DNA from 2 places in the Streptomyces sp. NPDC004561 genome. Region 1 is predicted to be linked to the other one. Evidence: riboswitches for the same ligand, from Rfam matches in the RefSeq annotation. Region 1 holds a riboswitch; the other holds the start of a gene.
What was found. A riboswitch is a leader RNA that binds a small molecule or an ion and turns the genes downstream of it on or off. The one in region 1 is predicted to bind ZMP and ZTP.

Region 1 (11,332 bases):
GGGACAGGGGCCGGAAGGTGCCCGTGCCGAAGAGCCGCATCGGGAAGGGCCGGCCGGCCGCGGCGATGCTGCTGAGGTGCGCCTCGACGGCCGTCAGCGCGGTCTCGTCCACCTCGGTCGGCGGCAGCAGGGTGACGTGCGTGGGGATGCCGTGAGCCGCGGCGTCGCCGAAGCCCGCGCGCCGCTCCTGGAGCAGGCTGCCGTGAGGCTCCGGGACCGCGATCGACACGCCGATCGTTACGATCCCCACGTCGTCTCCTGTCGTCGCGTCTGTCGTCTTCTCGGCCGTCTCGTCGGGGCCGTCGGATATCGACTGTACGGCCACGGATGTCCTGTGGGCAGGCGCAGCGGAAGTGATGTGCAGCGCTCTGCCCACCCGGACGTGTGAACGGTCGTGCGCCTCAGCGCCCGTCCGTGCTCCTCAGTGCTTCGCCGGCAGGAAACCGACGCGCTCGTACGCCTGGGCGAGCGTCTCCGCGGCGACCGCGCGCGCCTTCTCCGCGCCCTTGGCGAGGATCGAGTCGAGCGTCTCGGAGTCGTCCAGGTACTGCTGCGTGCGCTCCCGGAACGGCGTCACGAACTCCACCATGACCTCGGCGAGATCGGTCTTGAGGGCGCCGTACATCTTGCCCTCGTAGTCCCGCTCCAGCTCGGCGATCGACCTGCCGGTGAGCGTGGAGTAGATGGTGAGGAGGTTCGACACGCCGGGCTTGTCCTGCGCGTCGTAGCGGATCACGGTGTCGGTGTCGGTGACGGCGCTCTTGACCTTCTTGGCGGTGGCCTTCGGCTCGTCGAGCAGGTTGATCAGGCCCTTCGGCGTGGACGCCGACTTGCTCATCTTGATCGACGGGTCCTGGAGGTCGTAGATCTTCGCCGTCTCCTTGAGGATGTACGGCGACGGGATCGTGAACGTCTGCCCGAAGCGCCCGTTGAACCGCTCGGCCAGGTCCCGGGTCAGCTCGATGTGCTGGCGCTGGTCCTCGCCCACCGGCACCTCGTTCGCCTGGTACAGCAGGATGTCGGCGACCTGCAGTATCGGGTACGTGAACAGGCCGACGGAGGCCCGGTCCGCGCCCTGCCTGGCGGACTTGTCCTTGAACTGGGTCATGCGGCTGGCCTCGCCGAAGCCGGTGAGGCAGTTCATCACCCAGGCGAGCTGGGCGTGCTCGGGGACGTGACTCTGCACGAAGAGGGTGCAGCGGTCCGGGTCCAGACCGGCCGCGAGGAGCTGGGCGGTGGCCAGGCGGGTGTTGGCCCGCAGCTCCTGCGGGTCCTGCGGGACCGTGATCGCGTGCAGGTCGACGACCATGTAGAACGCGTCGTGAGACTCCTGCAGGGCCACCCACTGGCGGACGGCACCGAGGTAGTTGCCGAGGTGGAACGAACCGGCGGTGGGCTGGATTCCGGAGAGCACGCGGGGTCGGTCAGTGGCCATGCTCACCATTCTCTCAGGTTGGGAGAGTGGTGGGACACCGATACGACCCCGCGCCCGGGACCGGGTTCAGCCCAGGTCGACCTCGGGGTAGAGGGGGAAGCCCGCCACCAGGTCGGTGGCCCGCTGGGCGATCTCCCGCGCCACCTTCTCGTCCAGCACGTGGGCCGCCTTGGAGGGCGCGCCCGACTTGGTGGTGCCCGCCTCCGTGGTCGTCAGGACCCGGTCGATCAGGGCCGCCACCTCGTCCATCTCCGCCGTGCCCAGGCCGCGGGTGGTCAGCGCGGGGGTGCCGACGCGGATGCCCGAGGTGTACCAGGCGCCATTGGGGTCGGCCGGGATGGCGTTGCGGTTGGTGACGATGCCCGAGTCGAGCAGGGCGGCCTCGGCCTGGCGGCCGGTGAGGCCGTAGGAGGTGGCGACGTCGATCAGGTTGAGGTGGTTGTCCGTGCCGCCGGTCACCAGGGTGGCGCCGCGGCGCGTCAGGCCCTCGGCGAGCGCGCGGGAGTTGTCGACGATGCGCTGCGCGTAGTCCTGGAAGGCGGGCTGCCGGGCCTCGGCCAGGGCGACCGCCTTGGCGGCCATGACGTGCGGCAGCGGGCCGCCGAGGACCATCGGGCAGCCGCGGTCCACCTGGTCCTTGAGCGAGTCGTCGCACAGGACCATGCCGCCGCGCGGGCCGCGCAGCGACTTGTGGGTGGTGGTGGTGACGATCTGGGCGTGCGGGACCGGGTCGAAGTCGCCGGTGAGGACCTTGCCGGCGACGAGGCCCGCGAAGTGGGCCATGTCGACCATGAGGGTCGCGCCGACCTCGTCGGCGATCTCGCGCATGATCCGGAAGTTCACCAGACGGGGGTACGCCGAGTAGCCCGCGACGATGATCAGCGGCTTGAACTCGCGGGCCTGGGCGCGCAGCGCCTCGTAGTCGATGAGGCCGGTCGTCGGGTCGGTGCCGTAGGAACGCTGGTCGAACATCTTGCCGGAGATGTTCGGGCGGAAGCCGTGGGTGAGGTGACCGCCGGCGTCCAGGGACATGCCCAGCATGCGCTGGTTGCCGAACGCCTGGCGCAGCTCCGCCCAGTCGGCCTCGGTCAGGTCGTTGACCTGGCGGGCGCCGGCCTTCTCCAGGAAGGGCGCCTCGACCCGGTCGGCGAGGACGGCCCAGAAGGCGACGAGGTTGGCGTCGATGCCGGAGTGCGGCTGGACGTAGGCGTGCCGGGCGCCGAAGAGTTCACGGGCGTGCTCGGCGGCGAGGGCCTCGACGGTGTCGACGTTGCGGCAGCCGGCGTAGAAGCGGCGGCCGACGGTGCCCTCGGCGTACTTGTCGCTGAACCAGTTGCCCATCGTGAGGAGCGTGGCCGGCGAGGCGTAGTTCTCCGAGGCGATCAGCTTGAGCATCTCGCGCTGGTCGGCGACCTCCTGGCCGATCGCGTCGGCGACGCGCGGCTCGACGGCGCGGATCACGTCGAGAGCGGCGCGGAAGGCGGTGGACTCTGTGGAGAGGGGCTGCTGCTCTGGCATGGGGACCTCCGGACGGCGTGCGTACAGCGTTCACGTTCGGCCCAGGCGCACGGCACTGTTTCCCGTCGGGACCGCTCCCCGATGGTCCGTCCCATCCCAGCGCGCCAGTCACGGCCCGCTGATCAGCCTACCGGCCACGCCGGACGAGTGAGATCCCGCGTCCACCATGCGAGCGGCGGTAGGAAGGGGGTCACCTTCGTGTCCCCATCGTGTCCCCGTCGCATCCGGGAGAGGCCGTGACCACCGCCGACAGGCTCATCGCCGCCGAAGAAGCGCACAGCGCGCCCACCTACCGTCCGCTGCCGGTCGTCGTGGCCTCGGCCGACGGGGCGTGGATGACGGATGTGGCCGGGCGCCGCTATCTGGATCTGCTGGCCGGCTACTCGGCGCTGAACTTCGGGCACCGCAACCGGCGCCTGATCGAGGCGGCCAAGGCCCAGCTGGAGCGGGTCACGCTGACCTCCCGCGCCTTCCACCACGACCGGTTCGCCGACTTCTGCACCCAGCTGGCCGAGCTGTGCGGGATGGAGATGGTGCTGCCGGTGAACACCGGCGCGGAGGCGGTGGAGACCGCGGTGAAGACGGCGCGGAAGTGGGGCTACCGGGTGAAGGGGGTGCCCGGGGAGATGGCGAAGATCGTCGTCGCGGGCGGCAACTTCCACGGGCGTACGACGACGATCGTCAGCTTCTCCACCGACGCGGAGACCCGGGCGGACTTCGGGCCGTACACGCCCGGCTTCGAGATCGTGCCGTACGGGGACCTGACGGCGATGCGGGCCGCGCTGACGGAGAACACGGTCGCGGTGCTGCTGGAGCCGATCCAGGGCGAGTCCGGGGTGATCGTGCCGCCGGCCGGCTATCTGCCGGGGGTGCGGGAGCTGACGCGCGAGCGGAACGTGCTCTTCGTCGCCGACGAGATCCAGTCGGGGCTCGGCCGGACCGGGCGGACCTTCGCGTGCGAGCACGAGGGGGTGGTGCCGGACGTGTACTTGCTGGGCAAGGCGCTGGGCGGCGGCATCGTGCCGGTGTCGGCGGTGGTGTCGAGCGCGGAGGTGCTCGGGGTCTTCCGGCCGGGCGAGCACGGGTCGACGTTCGGCGGGAACCCGCTGGCCTGCGCGGTCGCGCTGGAGGTGCTGGCGCTGCTGCGGACGGGCGAGTTCCAGGCGCGGGCGGCGGAGCTGGGCGAGCGGCTGCACGGCGAGCTGCGGGCGCTGCTCGGCACGGGCGCGGTGACGGCGGTGCGGGGGCGCGGGCTGTGGGCAGGGGTGGACATCGCCCGGTCGGTCGGCACCGCGCGGGAGGTGTCGGAGCGGCTGATGGACCGGGGCGTGCTGGTGAAGGACACCCACGGCGTCACCGTCCGGATCGCGCCGCCGCTGGTCATCTCCGAGGCGGACCTGGACTGGGGGCTCGCGCAGCTCAGGGCGGTCCTCGGGGTCTAGCGGTCGTCGGGGCCCAGAGGACGTGGCAGCGGGGCTCCTCGCGGCGGTGCGGCCGGGCCGCCGGGCTCGTGCACGGTGACGCCCTCGCCCTGGCGGCCGAGCAGGGGGTTGGCGGCCGTGCCGGAGCGCAGGCGCCGTCGGGTTTCGGCCATGTTGGTGTTACCCGCCGTGAGCGGCCCGGTCTCGGCGTTCGACCTGGAGAGACGGTGCGAGCGCGGACCACCCTGGGTGGCCGGATCGGGCCTCCCCTAGAGTCACTTCGTGCTCTTTGGAATGGTGTGCGCCCTGGGCGCGGCGGTCTGCTTCGGCACCGCGACGGTGTTGCAGGCGATCGCGGCGCGGGAGGCGGGGACGGGCGAGGGCGGCGAGGCGGCGCTGCTGCTGCGGGCCCTGCGGCAGTGGCGGTACATCGTCGGGCTGGCGCTGGACGGTCTGGGCTTCCTGTTCCAGATCGCGGCGCTGCGCTCCCTTCCGATCTACGCGGTCGGCGCCGCCCTGGCGTCGAGCCTGGCGGTGACGGCGGTGGTCGCGGCGCGCCTGCTGCGGGTGCGGCTGAGCGGCACGGAGTGGGGCGCGGTGGCCGTGGTGTGCGCCGGGCTCGCGATGCTGGGGCTGGCGTCCGGGCCGGAGGGCGGCGAGGGCGGGTCGGACACGCTGCGGTACGTGATGCTCGCGGTGGCGGTCGGGATGCTGCTGCTCGCGTTCGCGGGTGGACGGCTCACCGGGCGGGGGCGGGCGCTCGTGCTGGGTCTGGGGGCCGGTTTCGGGTTCGGGGTGGTGGAGGTGTCGGTCCGGCTGATCGACGACCTGGCGCCGGCCGCGCTGCTCACGAACCCGGCGACCTACGCGCTGCTGATCGGCGGCGGCGCCGCCTTCATACTGCTGACCTCCGCCCTGCAGCGCGGTTCGGTGACGACGGCGACGGCCGGGCTGGTGATCGGCGAGACGATCGGCCCCGCGGCGGTGGGCGTGATCTGGCTCGGCGACCGCACCCGCGAGGGCCTGGCCTGGCTGGCCGTGCTCGGCTTCGCGGTGGCGGTGGCGGGCGCCCTGGCCCTGGCCCGCTTCGGCGAGGCGCCGGCGGAGTCGCCGGGGGTTCAAGCGGACGCGTGACGCCGTCCGGCGGTTTGGCCGGTCGCGTAGTTCAGTCACCGCCCCCTGCGCAAGTACCCGACGGCACCTGGCAGGAGGGGGCTTCGGCCATCCGGCGGCCGCGGCGTGTGCCTGGCCGGGCGCGCAGTTCCCCGCGCCCCTATTCAGTGACCGCCCTCTGCGGCAGTACCCGGCACTCCTGCCAGGGCGCGCGCCTGGCAGGAGGCGGCTTCCGATGATCAGCGGCCGCGGCATGTGCCTGGCCGATCGCGCTGTTCCCCGCGCCCCTGCTCAGTGGCCGCGTCTTACGGCTGTACCCGGCACCCCGGTCAGTGACCGCCTCTCAAGGCCGTACCCGGCGCCCCCGCTCAGTGACCGCCATCTCCGGCAGTACCCGGCACAGTGCCTCCAGGGTGGCCGGCCAGGCGCTGTCCGGTGGGGTGGCGTAGCCGACGACCAAGGCGTCCAGGGGGGTGGTGAGGGCCTCGGGGTGGCGGTGGAAGGACAGGCCGTGCAGGGCGAGGCCCTGCCAGGCTGCGGCCTGGACCACGGACCGCTCGGAGCCGGGCGGGAGCCGCAGCCCCGCGTGGAGGCCGGCGGCGATCCCGGTGACCCGGACGCCGGGTGCCCGGCCCGCGACGGCCGCTGCGAGGGCGTCCCGGCGGCGCCGGTAGCGCAGCCGGGAGGAGCGGACGTGCCGGTCGTACGCGCCGGAGGTCAGGAACTCGGCCAGGGTCAGCTGCTCCAGCACGCCCACGGTGTCGAAACGGCCCTTGGCGCGGACCGCCTCCTGCGCCAGGGACGGCGGCAGCACCATCCAGCCGAGCCGCAGCCCGGGCGCGAGGGACTTGCTGGCGGTGCCGAGGTGGACGACCCGGTCGGGGTCGAGGCCCTGGAGCGCGCCGACGGGCTGGCGGTCGTAGCGGAACTCGCCGTCGTAGTCGTCCTCCAGGACCAGCGCGCCGGTCCGCCGGGCCCAGTCCACGACGGCCGCCCGCCGGTCGGGGTGCAGCGCCGTGCCCATGGGGAACTGGTGGGCGGGGGTGAGGAGTACGGCCCCTTCGGTGGTCAACGGGCGTGGATCCGTGCCGAGTCCGTCGTACGGCAGCGCGGGCGTGGCGAGCCCCGCGTCCCGCAGCAGCTCCCAGGCGGGCGGGAGCCCGTACGACTCCACCGCCACCGTCCGCGCCCCGCGCGCCCGCAGCACGGTGCCGAGGATGCCCAGGGCGTGCGAGAAGCCCGCGGTGATCACCAGGTTCTCCGGGTCGGCGCGCACGCCCCGCGCGCGGGCGAGGTAACCGGCGAGGGCGGTGCGCAGTTCGGGCCGGCCGCGCGGGTCGCCGTAGCCGAGGGCGTGGAAGGGCGCGTCGGCCAGGGCGCGGCGGGCGGCCCTGAGCCACTCGGTGCGCGGGAAGGCCGCGAGGTCCGGGGAGCCCGGGACGAGGCTGTGGGCCGGGCCGTCGGGCTCCCGGCGGCGGGGTGCGCCGGGCGTGCCGGACGGCGGGACCGCGGCGGCCCGGTCCGCCACCCGGGTGCCCGAGCCCTGCCGGGCGGTCAGCCAGCCCTCCGCCACCAGGTCGGCGTAGGCCTCGGCGACGGTGTTGCGGGCGATGCCGAGGTCGGCGGCGAGGGAGCGGGACGAGGGCAGCCGGGTGCCGGGCGCGAGGCGGCCGGTGCGGACCGCGTCCCGCAGCGCGTCGGTCAGGCCCCGGCGCAGCCCGCCCGAGCCGGCCGGTTCCAGATGCAGGTCGACGCCCAAAGTGGCCCAGGATCTCGCCATGGAACTGGACCATACTCCTGGGCTGCCTCGCGCCTAGCGTGGAGGACATGACCGATGAGAAGAACACGGAGTACGCCGCCGAACAGCCCCCGCGGCTCAGCTGGGCCGAGCACGCCCCCGAGGTCTACAAGGCGATGATCCGCCTGGACACCGCCGCCCGGCAGGGACTGGACCCCCGGCTGTACGAGCTGGTGAAGATCCGCGCCTCACAGATCAACCACTGCGCCTTCTGCCTCGACATGCACACCAAGGACGCGCTCGCGGCCGGCGAGAGCGTGGAGCGGATCGTGCAGCTCAGCGCGTGGGAGGAGTCGCGGCACTTCTACACCGAGAAGGAGCTGGCGGCGATCGAGCTGACCGAGGCGGTCACCGTCCTCACCGACGGCTTCGTGCCCGACGAGGTGTACGACCGGGCCGCCAAGCAGTTCGAGGAGGCCGAGCTGGCCGGGCTGATCGCCGCGATCACGGTGATCAACGCCTGGAACCGGTTCGGCGTCACCACCCGGATGACCCCGGGCCACTACCGGCCGGGGCAGCACGGGTGAGCCGCACCCAGCTCCTCGACCGGGAGGTCGGCCGGGCGATGAGCGCCCTGAGCGCGGCCGCGAAGAAGGGGCTCGGGGACCCGGCCCTGGCCGAGCTGGTGATGATCCGGGCCTCCCAGATCAACCACTGCGCGTTCTGCCTCGACATGCACCTGCGGGTGGCCCGCGGGAACGGGGAGTCGGAGGACCGCCTCCAGCTGCTCGCCGCCTGGGAGGAGACCGAGGATCTCTACAGCGAGCGGGAGCGGGCGGCCCTGGCCCTGACCGAGGCGGTGACCGTACTGACCGACGGCTTCGTGCCGGACGAGGTGTACGACACCGCCGCCAAGCACTTCGACGAGGCCGGGCTGGCCCATCTCGTCGCACTGATCACCGTCGTCAACGGCTGGAACCGACTGATGGTCAGCCGCCGTGTCGCACCTGGGGGTTACCTGCCATGACCAAGGCCGAAGTCTTCCGCGCGCTGCACCTCAGGCGCGCCCAGGGCGATCCGCTCGTCCTTCCCGGACCCTGGGACGCGGCGAGCGCGCGGGCGTTCGCGGAGGCCGGGTTCCCGGCGCTGGCCACACCGAGCGCGGGCATCGCCGCCTCCCTCGGGTACGCGGACGGGCAGACCCCGGTCGACGAGATGTTCGCGGCGGTCGCCCGGATCGCGCGGGCGGTGGACGTGCCCCGTCTCGGCGGACGTCGAAGGCGGGTACGGACTCCCGCCGAAGGAGCTGGTGGAGCGGCTGCTGGAGGCGGGCGCCGTCGGCTGCAACCTGGAGGACTCGGGCGACGGGGGCGTCCTCAAGGACCCGCACGAGCAGGCCGAGTACCTCGCCGAGGTCCGCGGGGCCGCCGCCGACCGGCTGTTCCTCAACGCCCGCGTCGACACCTTCGTGCACGGCGACGGCGACCCCGAACGGGCCATCGAGCGGGCCGCGTCGTACGTCGCGGCGGGCGCCGACTGCGTGTACCCGATCCTGGCCCCGGCACAGGTGCTGCCCCTGCTGCGGGCCGGGATCCAGGGCCCGCTGAACGCGCTCGCCCTGCTGGACGCGGACGGCCCCTCGCCCGCCGCGCTCGGCGGACTCGGGGCCACCCGGATCACGTTCGGGCCGGGACTCCAGCGCAGGGCCGCGGCGGCGGTACGGGAGATCGCCACCGGGCTCCGCCAGGCCGGCTAGGTCGGCTCAGGACAGCCACTTCCGCCACACGGCGGGGTGGCTGTCCACCCACTTCTTCGCTGCCTCGTCGGGCGACAGCTTCTGGTCGGCGATCATCAGGGACACCTCGTTCTGGTCCTCGGTGGTCCACCGGAACGTCTTCAGGAAGGCCGCCGCCTTCCCGCCCGACTTCGCGAAGCCCGCGTTGAGGTACTTCTGCAGCGGGGTGTGCGGGTAGGCGCAGGCGACCTTCGCCGCGTCCGCGTCGCAGCCCTCCTTGTACGGCGGCAGCTGCACCTCCGTCATGGGGACCTTCTTGAACAGCCACTGGGGCGAGTACCAGTAGGTCAGGAAGGGCTTCTTCTCCTTGGCGAACTGCCTCATCTGCGTGATCTGCGCCGCCTCGGAACCGGCGAAGACGACCTGGTAGTTCAGCTTCAGGTTCGACACCAGCGCCTTGTCGTTGGTGACGTAGGACGGGGAGCCGTCCATCAGCTGGCCCTTGCCGCCGCTCTCCGCGGTGCGGAACAGCGAGGCGTACTTGTTCAGGTTCCGCCAGTCGGTGATGTCCGGGTGCTGCTTGACCAGGTAGGTGGGGACGAACCAGCCGATGTGGCCGGTCACCCCGAGGTCGCCGGCCCGCGCGATGGTCTTCTTGTCCTCGACGTAGCGCTTCTCCTGGTCCGGGTGGCCCCAGTCCTCCAGGATCGCGTCGACCCGGCCCTGGCTGAGCGCGTCCCAGGCGGGCACCTCGTCGACCTGGACGGTGTCCACGCGGTAGCCCAGCTCGTGCTCCAGCAGGTACTGGGCGACGGCCACGTTGGACTGGGCGCCCACCCAGGACTGCACGGACAGGGTGACGGTCTTCGAGCCCTGGACGCCCGCGAACGGGCTGGCCTGCTTGGTCATGTCGGCGGCGCCGCAGCCGGTGGCCAGCGCCAGCACGGCGACGGTGACCGGGACGGTCGTACGAAGTCGCATGTCAGGCTCCCTTCCTCGCGCGGCGCTCCGTCGGCTGGGTCACCCGGTCGAGCATCAGGCCCAGGCAGACGATCGCGGCACCGGCCACCAGACCGGTCGCGAGGTCGCCCTGGGCGAGGCCGAAGGCGACGTTGTAGCCGAGGGCGCCGCCGCCGACCAGACCGCCGATGATGACGACGGCCAGGACCAGGACCACGCCCTGGTTGACGGCGAGCAGCAGCGAGCGGCGGGCGAGCGGCAGCTGGATCTGCCACAGCTGCTGACGGCCGGTCGCGCCGAGCGAGCGCGCCGACTCCAGCGCCGCCGGGTCGACCTGGCGCAGACCCTGCGCGGTGATCCGGACGACGGCCGGGAGGGCGTAGACGACGGCCGCGGCGACGGCGGGGGCGCGGCCGACGCCGAACAGGGCGACGACCGGGATCAGGTAGACGAACTGCGGCATCGTCTGGAAGACGTCCAGCACCGGGCGCAGGGCGCGTTCGACGCGGTCGCTGCGGGCAGCGGCGATACCGGTCGCGACGCCGAGGACGAGGGTGACGGCGACGGCGGCCAGCACCTGGGACAGGGTGTCCAGGGCCGGATCCCACACGCCGAGCACACCGATCGCGGCCATGGCGAGGACGGCGGTCAGCGCGGTGCGCCAGGTGCCGATCAGCCAGGCCAGCGCGGCCACGACCAGCAGCACCGACCACCAGGGCAGCCACTGCAGGCCGGAGCGGAGCGGGTCGAGGATCCAGGTGGTGAAGTGGGCCGCCCAGTCCGCGGTGCCGCCGACGACCGGGACACCGGAGTAGAGGTGGGCGGTCATCCAGTCGACGGCGCGGTTGACCGGCTGGGCGATGTCCAGGGTCCAGGCGGTGGGCCAGTCGAGGCGGCCGAGGAGCCGGGCGGCCAGCGCGATCGCCACGCTGACGGCGAGGGCGTACGGCCAGCCGATCGTCCGGGGGCCCTTGCCCTCGGCGGCGCCCGCCGCCGCCGTGACGCGGTCCAGGACCACCGCGAGCAGCACGATCGGGATGCCGGCCGTGAGGGCCTGGCCGACGTCGACCGAGGCGAGGGCCTGGTAGACGCGGTCGCCGAGGCCGCCGGCGCCGATGACGGAGGCGATCACCGCCATGGACAGCGCCATCATGATCGTCTGATTGAGGCCGAGGAGGAGTTCCTTGCGGGCCAGCGGGATGCGGGCGGTCAGCAGCCGCTGGCGGCGGGTGGCGCCGAGCGACTCCACGGCCTCCAGGACCTCGGGGTCGGCGGCGCGCAGACCGAGCGCGGTGAGGCGGGCCATCGGCGGTGCGGCGTAGACGACGGTGGCGAGGACGGCCGCGGGGACGCCGATGCCGAAGACCAGGACGACGGGGAGGAGGTAGGCGAAGGCCGGGAGCACCTGCATG
Region 2 (11,332 bases), on a different contig from region 1:
TGGTTCAGCGCGCGCACCTGGTCGGAGACGCGCGGCATCTGGGCCTGCTGCTGCGGGGGGAGGTCGCTGACGGCGAGCGAGTCGAGCACGGTCATGGGGTTGATCTGCCCGGTGTGCGAGGCGCTCGCGTCGGCCGCGTTCGCGAGAGGTGCGGCCAGGCCCGTGACCCCGGCGGCGATGCCGAGGGCGGCGACGATACGTCGTGTTGAGATCATGCCCTCAGCAACGGCGGCGGCCCCCGGACGGACACGGGTGGCGGGCCGCGCTCACCCGTGAGGCGGAGCGCACCGTCTGCGCTTGCCGAGGCCGCCGGGCCGGAGGAGTCTCGAAGGTGGGACCCGGGCGGCCCGCTCCCCGCCGGGCCGCGGGCGCTGAAGGAGGTCACCATGGGCACCGCGACAGGCTCCGCCTTCGACACCGAGACACTGCGCCGGGGCATAGAAGGGAACACCGGGAACACGCTGTTGGCCCTCTACGCGGACGACGCGGAGATCCGCATCATCGACCGCAACACCCAGCCCAGCCATCCCAAGATCCTGCACGGCCGCGGTCAGATAGCCGAGATGCTGGACGACGTCTACAGCCGCGACATGACGCACAAGCTGGACCGGTGCGTCCTGCAGGGCGACCACGTCGCCTACACCGAGTCCTGCGAGTACGAGGACGGCACCCGTGTCCTCGCCGAGTCCATGATCACGTTGCGGGACGGGAAGATCGCCGAACAGATCATGGTCCAGGCATGGGACGAATAGGCAGGAAGTTCGCCAGGGTCCAGGTCACCTCCCGGCTGACCTGGACCTTCTCGGCCCGCGCGGCTCTGGGGCGGGCGCGGCCGCGGCGCCGGGTACCGATCTCGGCGGCGGGTCTGCAGGTGTCCGCCGCCGTCGTCCGGTCGGCGCTGAGAGGGGCGCGCCTTCGCCCGCGGCCTCCGCTGCCGCGAGCGCCTCGAACGCGGCGCGCCCGGTATGCCCGGTCCAGGTAGGTGAGCAAGTCCCCTTCCCTGTAGAGGAGTTCACGGGCACAGACGTGTGCGGGCCGGCTCCGACGGTCGGGGGCCGGGGGTCGTGGACGCCCTCGGTTAGGCTGTACGCGGGCCGTGACTGGCGCTGAGGTGGATCACCACCGGGGAGCGGTCCGTGGTGGATGCCGCGCGCCTGGGCGAGGAGAGTCGATCCAGCTCAGGAGTGTGCAGCATGACCCAGGCCCGCCTCATGGACGGAACCGCCCCCGCCCGCCGCATCGTCGAGGAGACCGCGCGGAGGGCCGCCGGCCTCACCGCGCGGACCGGCGTGGCGCCCTGTCTGGCGACCGTGCTGGTCGGTGACGACCCGGCGTCCGTGACCTATGTCCGCATGAAGCAGAACCGCTGTCGCAAGGCCGGCATCGAGTCCCGGCACGTGGCGCTGCCCGCCGCCACGACCACCGCCGAACTCGTCGGCACGCTGCGGGAGTTGTCCGAGGACCCGGCCGTGCACGGCATCCTGCTCCAGCACCCGGTGGGCGACCACGTCGACGAGCGGGCCGCGTTCGAGGCGATCGCGCCGGAGAAGGACGTCGACGGGGTCACCTTCGCCTCGTTCGCGACCATGAGCTTCGGCCTGCCGGGCTTCGTCTCCTGCACGCCCGGCGGCATCCTGCGGCTGCTGGACGAGTACGGCGTCGACCCGGCCGGGAAGCGCGCCGTGGTGGTGGGCCGCAGCGCGATCCTCGGCAAGCCGGTGGGCATGCTGCTCCTGGCCCGCGACGCGACGGTGACGTACTGCCACTCGCGCACCCGGGACCTGTCGGCGGCGGTGCGCGAGGCCGACATCGTGGTCGCCGCGGTCGGCCGGCCCCGGCTGATCCGCGGGCAGGACATCAAGCCCGGCGCGGTCGTCGTCGACGCCGGCTACAACGCGGGGAACGTCGGCGACGTCGACTTCGACTCGGCCGTGGAGCGGGCCTCGCTGATCACGCCGGTGCCGGGCGGTGTCGGCCCGATGACGATCGCCACGCTGCTGGAGCAGACCGTCGACGCGGCCGCCCGGCGGCTCGGGGTGTGATCAGCGCATCCAGGCGCTGTAGCCCATGACGTCCCCGGCCTTCACGCCGTACTCGGGGTCGTCCTTGGTGAAGGTGGCCTCCATGCCGAGGACGGCGCCGGTGCGCGGTTCCAGGATCAGCATGTGCCGGATGCCGCCGGCGTCGTGCACGTGTGCGGCCGAGGCGGTCGGTCACCTGCCCGGCCGGTCGCAGCCCCGGGGCCTTCGCGAACAGCCGGACGACGGCCGCCGACTCGCGGCCGCCGAGGGTCCAGTGGTCGAGCAGCTCCCCGACACCGTCGAAGAGTTCGGCGGTGCTCAACGGTGCCGTGTCGCGGTGGGTCCCGGGGCGGACGACCTCGGTGAGGTAGGCGCCCAGGGCCGCCGCGGTGTGCGGCGGGGGTGCGTCGGGCGGGGCGTCGCTCCAGCTGGGCGGGTAGGTGGTCCGGCTGAGGACGTGGCCGTCCGCCACCTGGTGCGGCGGCTGGTCGCCCTCGTCGGTGAGGACCGGGCGGCCCGGTGTGCGCGGGTCGGTCGCCACGACCAGTTCGGTGCGGCCGGCATCCGCGCGCCAGCGCACCACCCGTTCCTCGGGGAGGGTCACCGGGGGCCTGTCGTCGCTCATGCCGAGGCTCCACGACTGCACGTGGGTGCCCTTGCGCAGCCCCGGTGAGCCGTCCGCCGCGGCCGCGTCGGCGAGGGCGACCATCGTCGTCAGCGGCACGGCCGTGGAGTGGACGCGGACGGTCAGCGGCCGTGGCGCGGCGACGGCCCGCGGGGCGCTGGGGCCGCCGAGCACGGCGTCGAGGGCGAGCGCGAGGACGGCCGCGGTGACGCCGAGGCCCCAGGCCGGCCGGGCGCGCGGGGTACGGCCGGGGAGCGCCGGGAGCAGCCGGACGCGGCGCCGTGGGCGGTCCTCGCTCAGCAGTTGCCGGAGCCTTAGCTCGGCACGCCGGTCCAGCGGCCCGTCGCGGAAGCCGGGGCTGTCGGCGGGCACCGGGTCGGCGCCGCGCAGGAGTTCGAGTTCGTCGGCCATGTCAGTGGTCCTTGCAGAGGCTCGCCGGGGCGGGACGCGGTACGGGCTCGGCCGCCGTCGCGGGACGCATCCGGTCGATCTCGGCCCTGAGGCGGCCGCGCGCCCGGTGCAGGCGCATCGCCGCGGCCCGTCTGCCGCAGCCCACCGCGACCGCTATCTCGTCGACGGCCAGCTCCTCCCACGCCGCGAGGCGCAGCAGCTCCCGGTCCGCCGGGGACAGCCGGTTCAGGGCCTCGTGCACCCAGGCCCCCGGGGCGTCGGTGTCGGGGCTGTCCACGATGTGCCGGCCGTGCGCGGCCTCGTCGTTGCCGAGCCGGTCCAGCAGCCGGCGCCGGACGACCCGTGGGGTTACGGCCGCTCGCTGGAGTGGGCGACCTCCTGCCCGCCGCCGCGGCACAACTTCGTCGCGCTCACCCGGATCCGCAGCGAGTCCCCGGCGTTCGACCTGCACCACCCCCGTCTCCAGCCGCACGAACGGGAGTTGACCGGGCGATGAGCACCGATGAGGCGCGGCACCTCGTCCAGGAGATCGAGGGCCATCTGCTGTTGGCCGCCACCCGGGAGGAGAGCCGTGTGGCGGCGCGGCGTGCCGTCTCCCGGCTGGGCCGGCTGACCGACCCCCAACAGGAGCATCTGGAGCGGCAGTTCGAGTCCGAGTACCTGACCCTGGCCCGGGCCTCGTGGCGCCGTACCGCGGAACGCGCCGAGGAACTGCGGATCGCGTACGAGACCAGGTACCGGGTGCTGCGACGGCGAATGGTGGTCTGCTGTGTGGTGGGCTGCGCCCTGCTGGCGGCCGCCGGCCTGCCGGTGCTCGCCGCCACGCCCCGCTGACGGACGTCGGTCGCGGGAGAAGCAATCCCTGGATGTGCCCGGCACGTATACAACTGCACAAGCGTCTATAAGCGCATCGGCTCTCGTTTGGGAGCAGCGGAATGCTTGCCCAGCGCGTTTTGTGCCGTCCTACGAGTCCTCAGGACTCACTCACGCCCCAGCCCACCGCGTCGGCATCGTCCGAATTCCTCGGCGGCCTCGGCCTGGCTCTTGGACTGCTCACTCCCCTCGCGGCCGCCGCCCTGATCGGAGTGATGATCAATGCGATGGCGACCGTGACCGGCGCCCATGGTCTGTGGGAGACACATGGCGGGGTCGAGTACAGCGTGGGCATCAGCGTGGTCGCCCTGGCCGTAGCGGCCATCGGCCCGGGCAGACTCGCTCTCGACCGGTTCTTCCGCCGGGGCGGGGGCGGCTGGGGCGAGGCCGCCCTGGCCCTCGGCCTGGGAGGTGCGAGCGCTGCCGTCATCCTGAGTCTGTGACCCGTGGCCCCGGGTCCTGATCCGGGGCCGGGCCGGTGTCCGAGGCGGTCGGCAGGTCAGCCGGTGGTCAGCACCATCCGGAAGCGCGCGGAACCGGAGAGCATCTTCTGGTAGGCCTCGTCCGCGTCGGTCAGCGGCACGATCTCGGTCATCGGGCGGATGCCCTGGAGCGCGCTGAAGGCCATGGTGTCCTCCACGTCCTGCGAGGTGCCGGACGGGTGGCCCCGGACGACGCGGCCGGCCATGAGCAGTTGGGCCGGGCTGATGCCCAGGGGGGCGGTGTCCGCGCCGATGACCACCAGCTCCCCGCGGTGGGACAGGCCGTCCACGGTGGCCGTGATGGCCTCGGAGTTCCCCGCGGTGGCGAGGACGACCCTGGCGCCGCCGAGGGACTGCAGCGCCTCGGCGACCGGGGTGCCGGAGGTGCTGTCGACATAGTGGTGGGCGCCGAGCTGTTTGGCGAAGTCGGCCTTCTCCGCGCCCCGGGCGATCGCCACCGTCTCGAAGCCCATCGCGACCGCGTACTGCACCCCGAGGTGCCCCAGGCCGCCGATGCCGAGCACCGCGACCAGGTCTCCCGGCCGGGCGGAGCTGCGCCGCAGCCCGTTGTACGTGGTCACGCCCGCGCAGGCCAGGGGCCCGGCGTCGCTCGCGGCCAGCGCCTCGGGGATGCGGGCCAGGGCGTCGGCGGGTGCGATCACCTTCTCGCCGAAGCCGCCGTCGTAGGTCCAGCCCGGGACCTTCAGGTTCTCGCACACGATGAAGTCGCCCTCACGGCAGGGCCTGCAGTAACCGCAGCTGCCGCCGAACCAGCCGACGGCCACCCGGTCGCCGACCTCCCATCCACGCTCCCGCACTCCCTCGCCGAGCTCCTCGATGCGCCCGGCGATCTCGTGCCCGGGCACCTCCGGGAACGTCACGCCCGGCAGTCCGGCGCCGACGAAGAGGGCGTCGCTGTGGCAGATGCCGCACGCCTCCACGGCGATCCGCGCATGGCCGGGTCCCGGCTGCGGCACCTCGCGCTCGACCAGCTCGAAGGTGCCGTTCGGAGCGGTCACCTGTGCGACTCGATAGGTACTCATGGGTATCTCCGGAGAACGGGTACGACGGCCCCCTCCCCAGCACACCAGCTACCGGCCGATCACGCGCGGCGAACCACGGGGACGGTGCCCGAAGCGGGCCTTCGGGACCCGGGAGGCGCCGTGTCAGCCGGCTCCAGGGCACCAGCCCGCCGGCCGGAGCATGCCCAGGAGCAGCCGCACCAGTTCGTCCACGACCTCGTCGAGCGTGGCGTCCACCCAGCCGGAGCTCCAGTCGTGCAACAGGCCGTTGACGCTGCCGATGAACGCCGTGGCCGGGAGACGGTAGTCGCGCGGCGCCGCCTCCCCGCGGGCGACGGCCGCCTCCGCCTCGGCGCGGATCAGGTCGACCCAGCAGGCCCGGCGGGCGAGCCGCTGCTCCTCCAGGCGGGGGCTGACGCCGATGATCTCCACGAAGGCGACGCGGATGCGGCGCGGGTCGGAGGTGACGTCTCGGGCGTAGGCCCGGAAGAGCACGGCGACCCGCTCGGCCAGCGGCAGTCCCTCCGCCGCGGCGAGGGCGTCCAGCACCGCCTGCTCCGCCCAGCCGTTGACCTCCAGGTGGAGCGCGGCGAGCACGTCCTCCAGGGTGCGGTACTCCTCGTAGAACTGGCGCGTGGACAGGCCGGCGCCCTGGCTCAGCGCGGCGACCGTGGTGCCCCGGTAGCCCGGCGTGTCGCCGAACAGCCGCAGCGCCGCGTCCAGGAACCGGCGGCGCCGCTCCGCCTGCCGCTCCTCGGCGGACCTGCCGCCGTAGCGGCCCGTCGGCGCCCTGAACCTGCCCGTCACCCGTCCCCCTCCGTCACCCGCCGGCGGCACCGACCTGTCGTGCCACCGACCCCCAATCTTGTCGTGCACACATCTTGTCGAAAAGCCCGCCCCTTCCTTACTTTTCAGTAAGTTCACTGTGAATCCGCCCGTGTTCAGATTCCTCCGAGGAAGGAGAGCAGCCATGCCTGCCTCCAGAACCAGGCACCTGTGCTCCGTGGCCGCCGCCCTGGCCCTGACCGTCGCGGCCCCGGCGACCGCCGCCTCCGCCGCCCCGGCCGCGTCCGAGGGGCTGCGCGAGGTGCTGTTCGTCGGCAACAACTGGGACGGCACCGCCGATGTGGTCGGTTCCTCCGGCGACTTCGCGAGGATCGGCCGGATCGACGTCGTACCCGACAGGCAGCAGCGGCTCGCGGAGATCGACGCCGACCCGATCAAGTGGATCTACTACATGTCCATCCGCAACCAGGTCGGCGAGGGGCACGACCAGTACGTGGACGACATGTACTCGACGCCGGACGGGAGATCGGTGGTCGTCTCCCGCCCGAGCTTCGCCGACGTCGTCTCCATCGACCTGGCCACCGACAAGGTCAACTGGCGTTTCCCGGTGGCCGGTTACCGCGCCGACCACATGGCCGTCTCCCCCGACGGCACCCGCGTCGCGGTCTCGGCCTCCACCGCGAACAAGGTCCAGGTGCTGGACATCGACACGGGCAGGGAGGTCGGCGAGTTCGCCACCGGCGACAAACCGCACGAGAACTTCTTCACCAACGGCGGCCGGTACATCTGGAACATGTCCATCGGCGAGGTCACCACCTCCCTCGACGATCCGGCGTGGGACTGGACGAAGGGAGACCGCCACATCACCGTCGTCGACGCGACCACCTTCAAGCAGGTGAGGACCATCGACATGCGGGACCGGCTGGACGCCGTCGGCCTGAAGGACTTCTCCGACGCGGTCCGGCCCGCCGCCTTCACGCCCGACTGGTCCAAGCTGTACTTCCAGGTGTCCTTCTTCAACGGCTTCCTGGAGTACGACGTCGCCGCCGACCGGATCACCCGGGTGAAGACGCTGCCGGAGAACCCGGCCACCAGCAAGGACCGCACCACCTGGCTGCTGGACTCGCGCCACCACGGCATCTCCATGAACCCGGAGGGCACCAAGCTGTGCGTCGCCGGGACCATGGACGACTACGCGACCGTCGTCGACCGGGCCTCCCTCCAGGAGGGGCCGCTGGTCCCCGCGTCGACGCCGTACTGGGCGACCGTGAGCGGCGACGGCAGGGACTGCGTCATCTCGGAGGCCGGGGCCGACCGGATCACGGCCATCGACTTCGCCACCGGGCAGAAGGTGCTGTCGGTGCCGGTCGGCGACCATCCGCAGCGCGTCCGGCTGGGCCATGTGCCCGCCGACTGGACCGGCCCGAAGGGGAGTTGAGCGGGGATCGAGCGGCCGTACGGTTCCCGGGACGCCCCACTCGCCCGGGGGCCGTACGGCTGGGGGGTCAGAAACGCGCCGCCGCCCAGCCGGCCAGCTCGGACCTCGCCGCGCTCAGCAGGTCCGCCGAGGGCGCCGTCGCTCCGTCGGTCACCAGCGCGTAGTGCAGGACGCCGGAGTCGGTGTCCGTGAGCAGCAGCCGGCGACTGCCCGTGCCGCCCGGCTCGGGGGCCACGCCGACCGGGGCGGACGGGGTGTAGGCGGGCGGCGCGTACATCGTGCCCAGGTCGGAGACGACGGTGGTGGACGCGGTGGCGAAGGACGCCGGCAGGTGCAGTTCGGTGGGTGCGGTGCCGCTGCCGGAGCGCCACACGAGCAGCCCGTACCGGCCCGGGCCCACCAGCTTCGCCACGTTCGGCAGCGAGGCGGGCACCGGATTCCAGGTCAGGGTGGCCGAGCCGTCGCGGGAACGGTCCTCGTAGGTGAAGGCGAGGGCCGTGCCGGCCGTGGCGCTCGGGTAGAGCCGGTCCAGCAGGCGGGCGTCCTGGCGCAGGGTGACGTTTCCCGCGTCGTCGAGCCGCACCGCCGAGAGGTCCTCGTCGTTCCAGGCGTCGCCCGAGGTGAGCACCTTGCCGGGGTTGCCGTTCATCGGCTCGTGGTGCCGGCCGCCGTAGAGGTCCCACTGCCACTGGGTGCCGGACAGGACCGGGCCGGAGGCGGCCGGGTCCGACCACCAGCTCGCGCCGGGCAGACGGGAGTCGAGGGCCTGGTACATGGCCTTCAGGACGGTCGGCGCCTTGTCCGAGACGGTGCCGGACAGCGGGTGCCCGAACTCGCTGACCACGGCCGCGGTACCGGCGGCCGAGGCGCGGTCCCGGATCGCGCCGAAGTCGGCGGCGTACTGGCCGTCCGCCGCCTTGCCCCACATCAGGACGCCGGAGATGGCCTTCTGGTCGTAGAAGTGGGTGTTGAAGAGGTACCGCGGCCCCAGCGTGCCCGCGTCCAGCAGGCCGCCCTCCTGCCGCTGCGTGGAGATGTTCGCGTTCCAGAAGAGGTTCGGCTCGACGAGGGCGGGCTTGTCCCGCCAGCCGGCGTCGTCCATGCGGGCGCGGAACTTCTCGTAGAACGGCCACAGCAGGTCCCGCTCCCAGGTGCGCGAGGCCTGCCCGGAGTCGTAGCTGCCCGCGTACGGCTCGTTGTACGGGTCGAAGCCGACGACGCCCGCGAACTCCTCGTCGCTCAGGTGCTGCTGGAGGTAGGCCATGGCCGTCCCGGCGGTGGCGAGGAAGGCGTCCTGGAGGCCGTACGCGTTGTGCCAGAAGTCGTACTGCGCCTGCCGCACCGCCGTGTTCTGGGTGATGTTCTGGCCCCAGAAGAGACAGATGCCGCAGGACTCCTTCGGATAACTCCCCGCTTCGACAGCCCACTTGGGGGCGCCGTCGCCCGTGTACCAGCTGTTCGCGTTGAACAGGTGGCGGGAGTACAGGTCCTGGTGGAAGTCGGGGTACACACGGATGCCGGCGTCGAGGAAGGCTCGCATCTGTGCGGTGACGGCGGCGAGATAGGCGGTGTCCACCTGCCCGCGCACGGGTTCGGCGTGCGCCCAGGAGAGCAGGAAGCGGACCGCGTTGCCGCCGCCGAGGGCGCGCAGCGCGGTCGCGGACTTCCCGGCGTCGGCGACCGAGGCGAAGGGCAGACCGCCGTTCTCGTCCAGCTTGGTCTCGCCGGAGACGTTGTACCCGCGCAGCACGGTCTCGCGGCCCTGGCCGTCGACGAGACGCCCGTCCCGCACGGTGAGCGGAGTGCCGTCGAACCACAGGGAGCCGACCGGGCCGGCGGCGGTGGCGGGCAGGGCGCCCGCCACCGCCAGGAATCCGCAGAGGACGACCAGCACGACCAGCAGACGCGCCCGGAGATTCGCCATGCCCACCACATTCCGGCGGGGCCGGGGAACCGTCAATACCGCCTGACTCATAAGTAAGTTGACTATCAGTCATCTCCTGTGTCGACGGCGGACGCTCGCCGGCCGGGGGCAGCGGGCGGCGGGGAAGATCTTCAGCCAGGTGCCGCTGTCCTGTTCGGTGGCGTCCGAGTACGGCCACCTCGTCGAGCGGAGCCGCGGTGATGTTCGGCGCCGGGTACAGGTACGAGGAGGGGGGCTGCTGGTCGATCCCGCTCGCAGTGCGGGTGAAGCGTCGGCCGTCCGGCCCGGCGATCTTGACGTCGAAGGTTCCGGTGGCGGCGGCCACGGGATCGCCCGGATAGGTCTTGACCGGCAGGAGTGGCATGGGCCCATGTCGGAGTACAGGTCCACGGTGCCCCTGCGGACCGCGCCGATCCGCGCCTTGTACGGGGCGGTGGCCTCCCCTCCGTGGGAGGCGCCGATCCGGGCCGCCGGAGGCGCGCCGGGGCGGGGACGGACGGCTCGTCCTGACACTGCGGGCCGCCTGGATGCGGCCGGCGTACAGGCACTGGCGACCGTAATGGATTAACGGTCAACCAATGCCGGTCACAGCACTCGCCGCCCGCAGGGGTCGGTCATAGAGTGACGTACACCACAGCCTTCGGCTGGCCATCGTCCCTGCCGCACGGTCTGGAGGGCCCATGACCCACATCAAAGTGAATGTGGACGGCACGACGTACGAGGACGACGTGGAACCCCGTCTCCTCCTCGCCCACTACCTGCGCGACCGCCTCGGTCTCACCGGCACCCCGATCGGCTGCGACACCTCCAACTGCGGAGCGTGCACGGTCGACCTGGACGGGGCGACCGTGAAGAGCTGCTCGGTGCTGGCCGTCCAGGCGGACGGGTGCGCGGTGACCACGGTCCAGGGCCTGGCGAAGGACGGGGAGTGGACGGCGCTCCAGCGCGCCTTCCACGAGCAGCACGGCCTCCAGTGCGGCTACTGCACCCCGGGCATGATCATGGCGGCACGCGATCTGCTGCGCGAGAACCCGCACCCCAGCTCCGACGAGGTACGGCAGGCCCTGGAGGGCAATCTCTGCCGCTGCACCGGCTACCAGAACATCGTCCGCGCGGTGCTCGCCGCGTCCGGACAGCAGGACGCCTCCGGCCGGCAGGACACCACCGGACACCAGGTCGGCGAGGAGGTCACGGCATGACCGATCAGGCCGTCGAACACGAGGTCGGCCGCGCCCGGCTGCGCAAGGAGGACGCCCGGCTGATCACCGGCCAGACCAACTGGACCGACAACATCCAGGTCGCCGGGCTGATGCACCTGGCCATCCTGCGCAGCCCGATGGCGCACGCCCGCATCACCCGGATCGACGTCTCCCCCGCCCTCGAACGCTCCGGGGTCGTGGCGGCGTTCAGCGGCGCCGACCTCGCCGAGGGGCTCGGCTCCCTGCCCTGCGCCTGGCCGGTGACCGAGGACATCGTGCAGCCGGACCACCCGCCGATCGCGGTCGAGGAGGTCCGCTACGCGGGTGACCCGGTGGCGGTCGTGGTGGCCCGTGACCGGTACGCCGCCGCGGACGCGCTGGAGGCGATCGAGGTCGACTACGACCCGCTGCCCCCGGTCCTCGACCTGGAGGCCGCTCTGGCGGAGGGCGCCCCGCTCGTCCACGCCGACAAGGGCACCAACCGCTCCTACCTCTGGCCGCTGGCCACCGGCGAGAGCTTCGAGGCGGTGCGGGAACGCGCCGAGGTGATC

Region 2: it holds a riboswitch for ZMP and ZTP, as region 1 does, so the genes downstream of both, ACWEN3_RS25615 (bifunctional 5,10-methylenetetrahydrofolate dehydrogenase/5,10-methenyltetrahydrofolate cyclohydrolase) here and ACWEN3_RS05400 (glycine hydroxymethyltransferase) in region 1, are expected to answer to the same signal.

Annotation. Positions count from the first base shown of each region.
Region 1 is NZ_JBSGDB010000023.1:17,346-28,677, forward strand. It holds gene ACWEN3_RS05390 (2'-5' RNA ligase family protein) at 1-250, opposite strand, end outside; gene trpS (tryptophan--tRNA ligase) at 422-1,435, opposite strand; gene ACWEN3_RS05400 (glycine hydroxymethyltransferase) at 1,502-2,953, opposite strand; ZMP/ZTP riboswitch at 2,986-3,075, opposite strand; gene rocD (ornithine--oxo-acid transaminase) at 3,190-4,395, shown strand; gene ACWEN3_RS05410 (hypothetical protein) at 4,392-4,547, opposite strand; gene ACWEN3_RS05415 (DMT family transporter) at 4,669-5,508, shown strand; gene pdxR (MocR-like pyridoxine biosynthesis transcription factor PdxR) at 5,831-7,267, opposite strand; gene ACWEN3_RS05425 (carboxymuconolactone decarboxylase family protein) at 7,315-7,812, shown strand; gene ACWEN3_RS05430 (carboxymuconolactone decarboxylase family protein) at 7,809-8,252, shown strand; partial or broken gene ACWEN3_RS05435 (isocitrate lyase/PEP mutase family protein) at 8,249-8,981, shown strand; gene ACWEN3_RS05440 (ABC transporter substrate-binding protein) at 8,988-9,941, opposite strand; gene ACWEN3_RS05445 (ABC transporter permease) at 9,943-11,332, opposite strand, start outside.
Region 2 is NZ_JBSGDB010000216.1:301-11,632, forward strand. It holds gene ACWEN3_RS25605 (hypothetical protein) at 1-215, opposite strand, end outside; gene ACWEN3_RS25610 (nuclear transport factor 2 family protein) at 387-752, shown strand; ZMP/ZTP riboswitch at 1,087-1,167, shown strand; gene ACWEN3_RS25615 (bifunctional 5,10-methylenetetrahydrofolate dehydrogenase/5,10-methenyltetrahydrofolate cyclohydrolase) at 1,194-2,042, shown strand; gene ACWEN3_RS25620 (CU044_5270 family protein) at 1,951-3,057, opposite strand; partial or broken gene ACWEN3_RS25625 (RNA polymerase sigma factor) at 3,059-3,391, opposite strand; gene ACWEN3_RS25630 (hypothetical protein) at 3,347-3,553, shown strand; gene ACWEN3_RS25635 (hypothetical protein) at 3,550-3,891, shown strand; partial or broken gene ACWEN3_RS25640 (DoxX family membrane protein) at 4,071-4,373, shown strand; gene ACWEN3_RS25645 (alcohol dehydrogenase) at 4,430-5,455, opposite strand; gene ACWEN3_RS25650 (TetR/AcrR family transcriptional regulator) at 5,579-6,241, opposite strand; gene ACWEN3_RS25655 (YncE family protein) at 6,405-7,658, shown strand; gene ACWEN3_RS25660 (cellulase family glycosylhydrolase) at 7,726-9,582, opposite strand; gene ACWEN3_RS25665 ((2Fe-2S)-binding protein) at 10,263-10,781, shown strand; gene ACWEN3_RS25670 (xanthine dehydrogenase family protein molybdopterin-binding subunit) at 10,778-11,332, shown strand, end outside.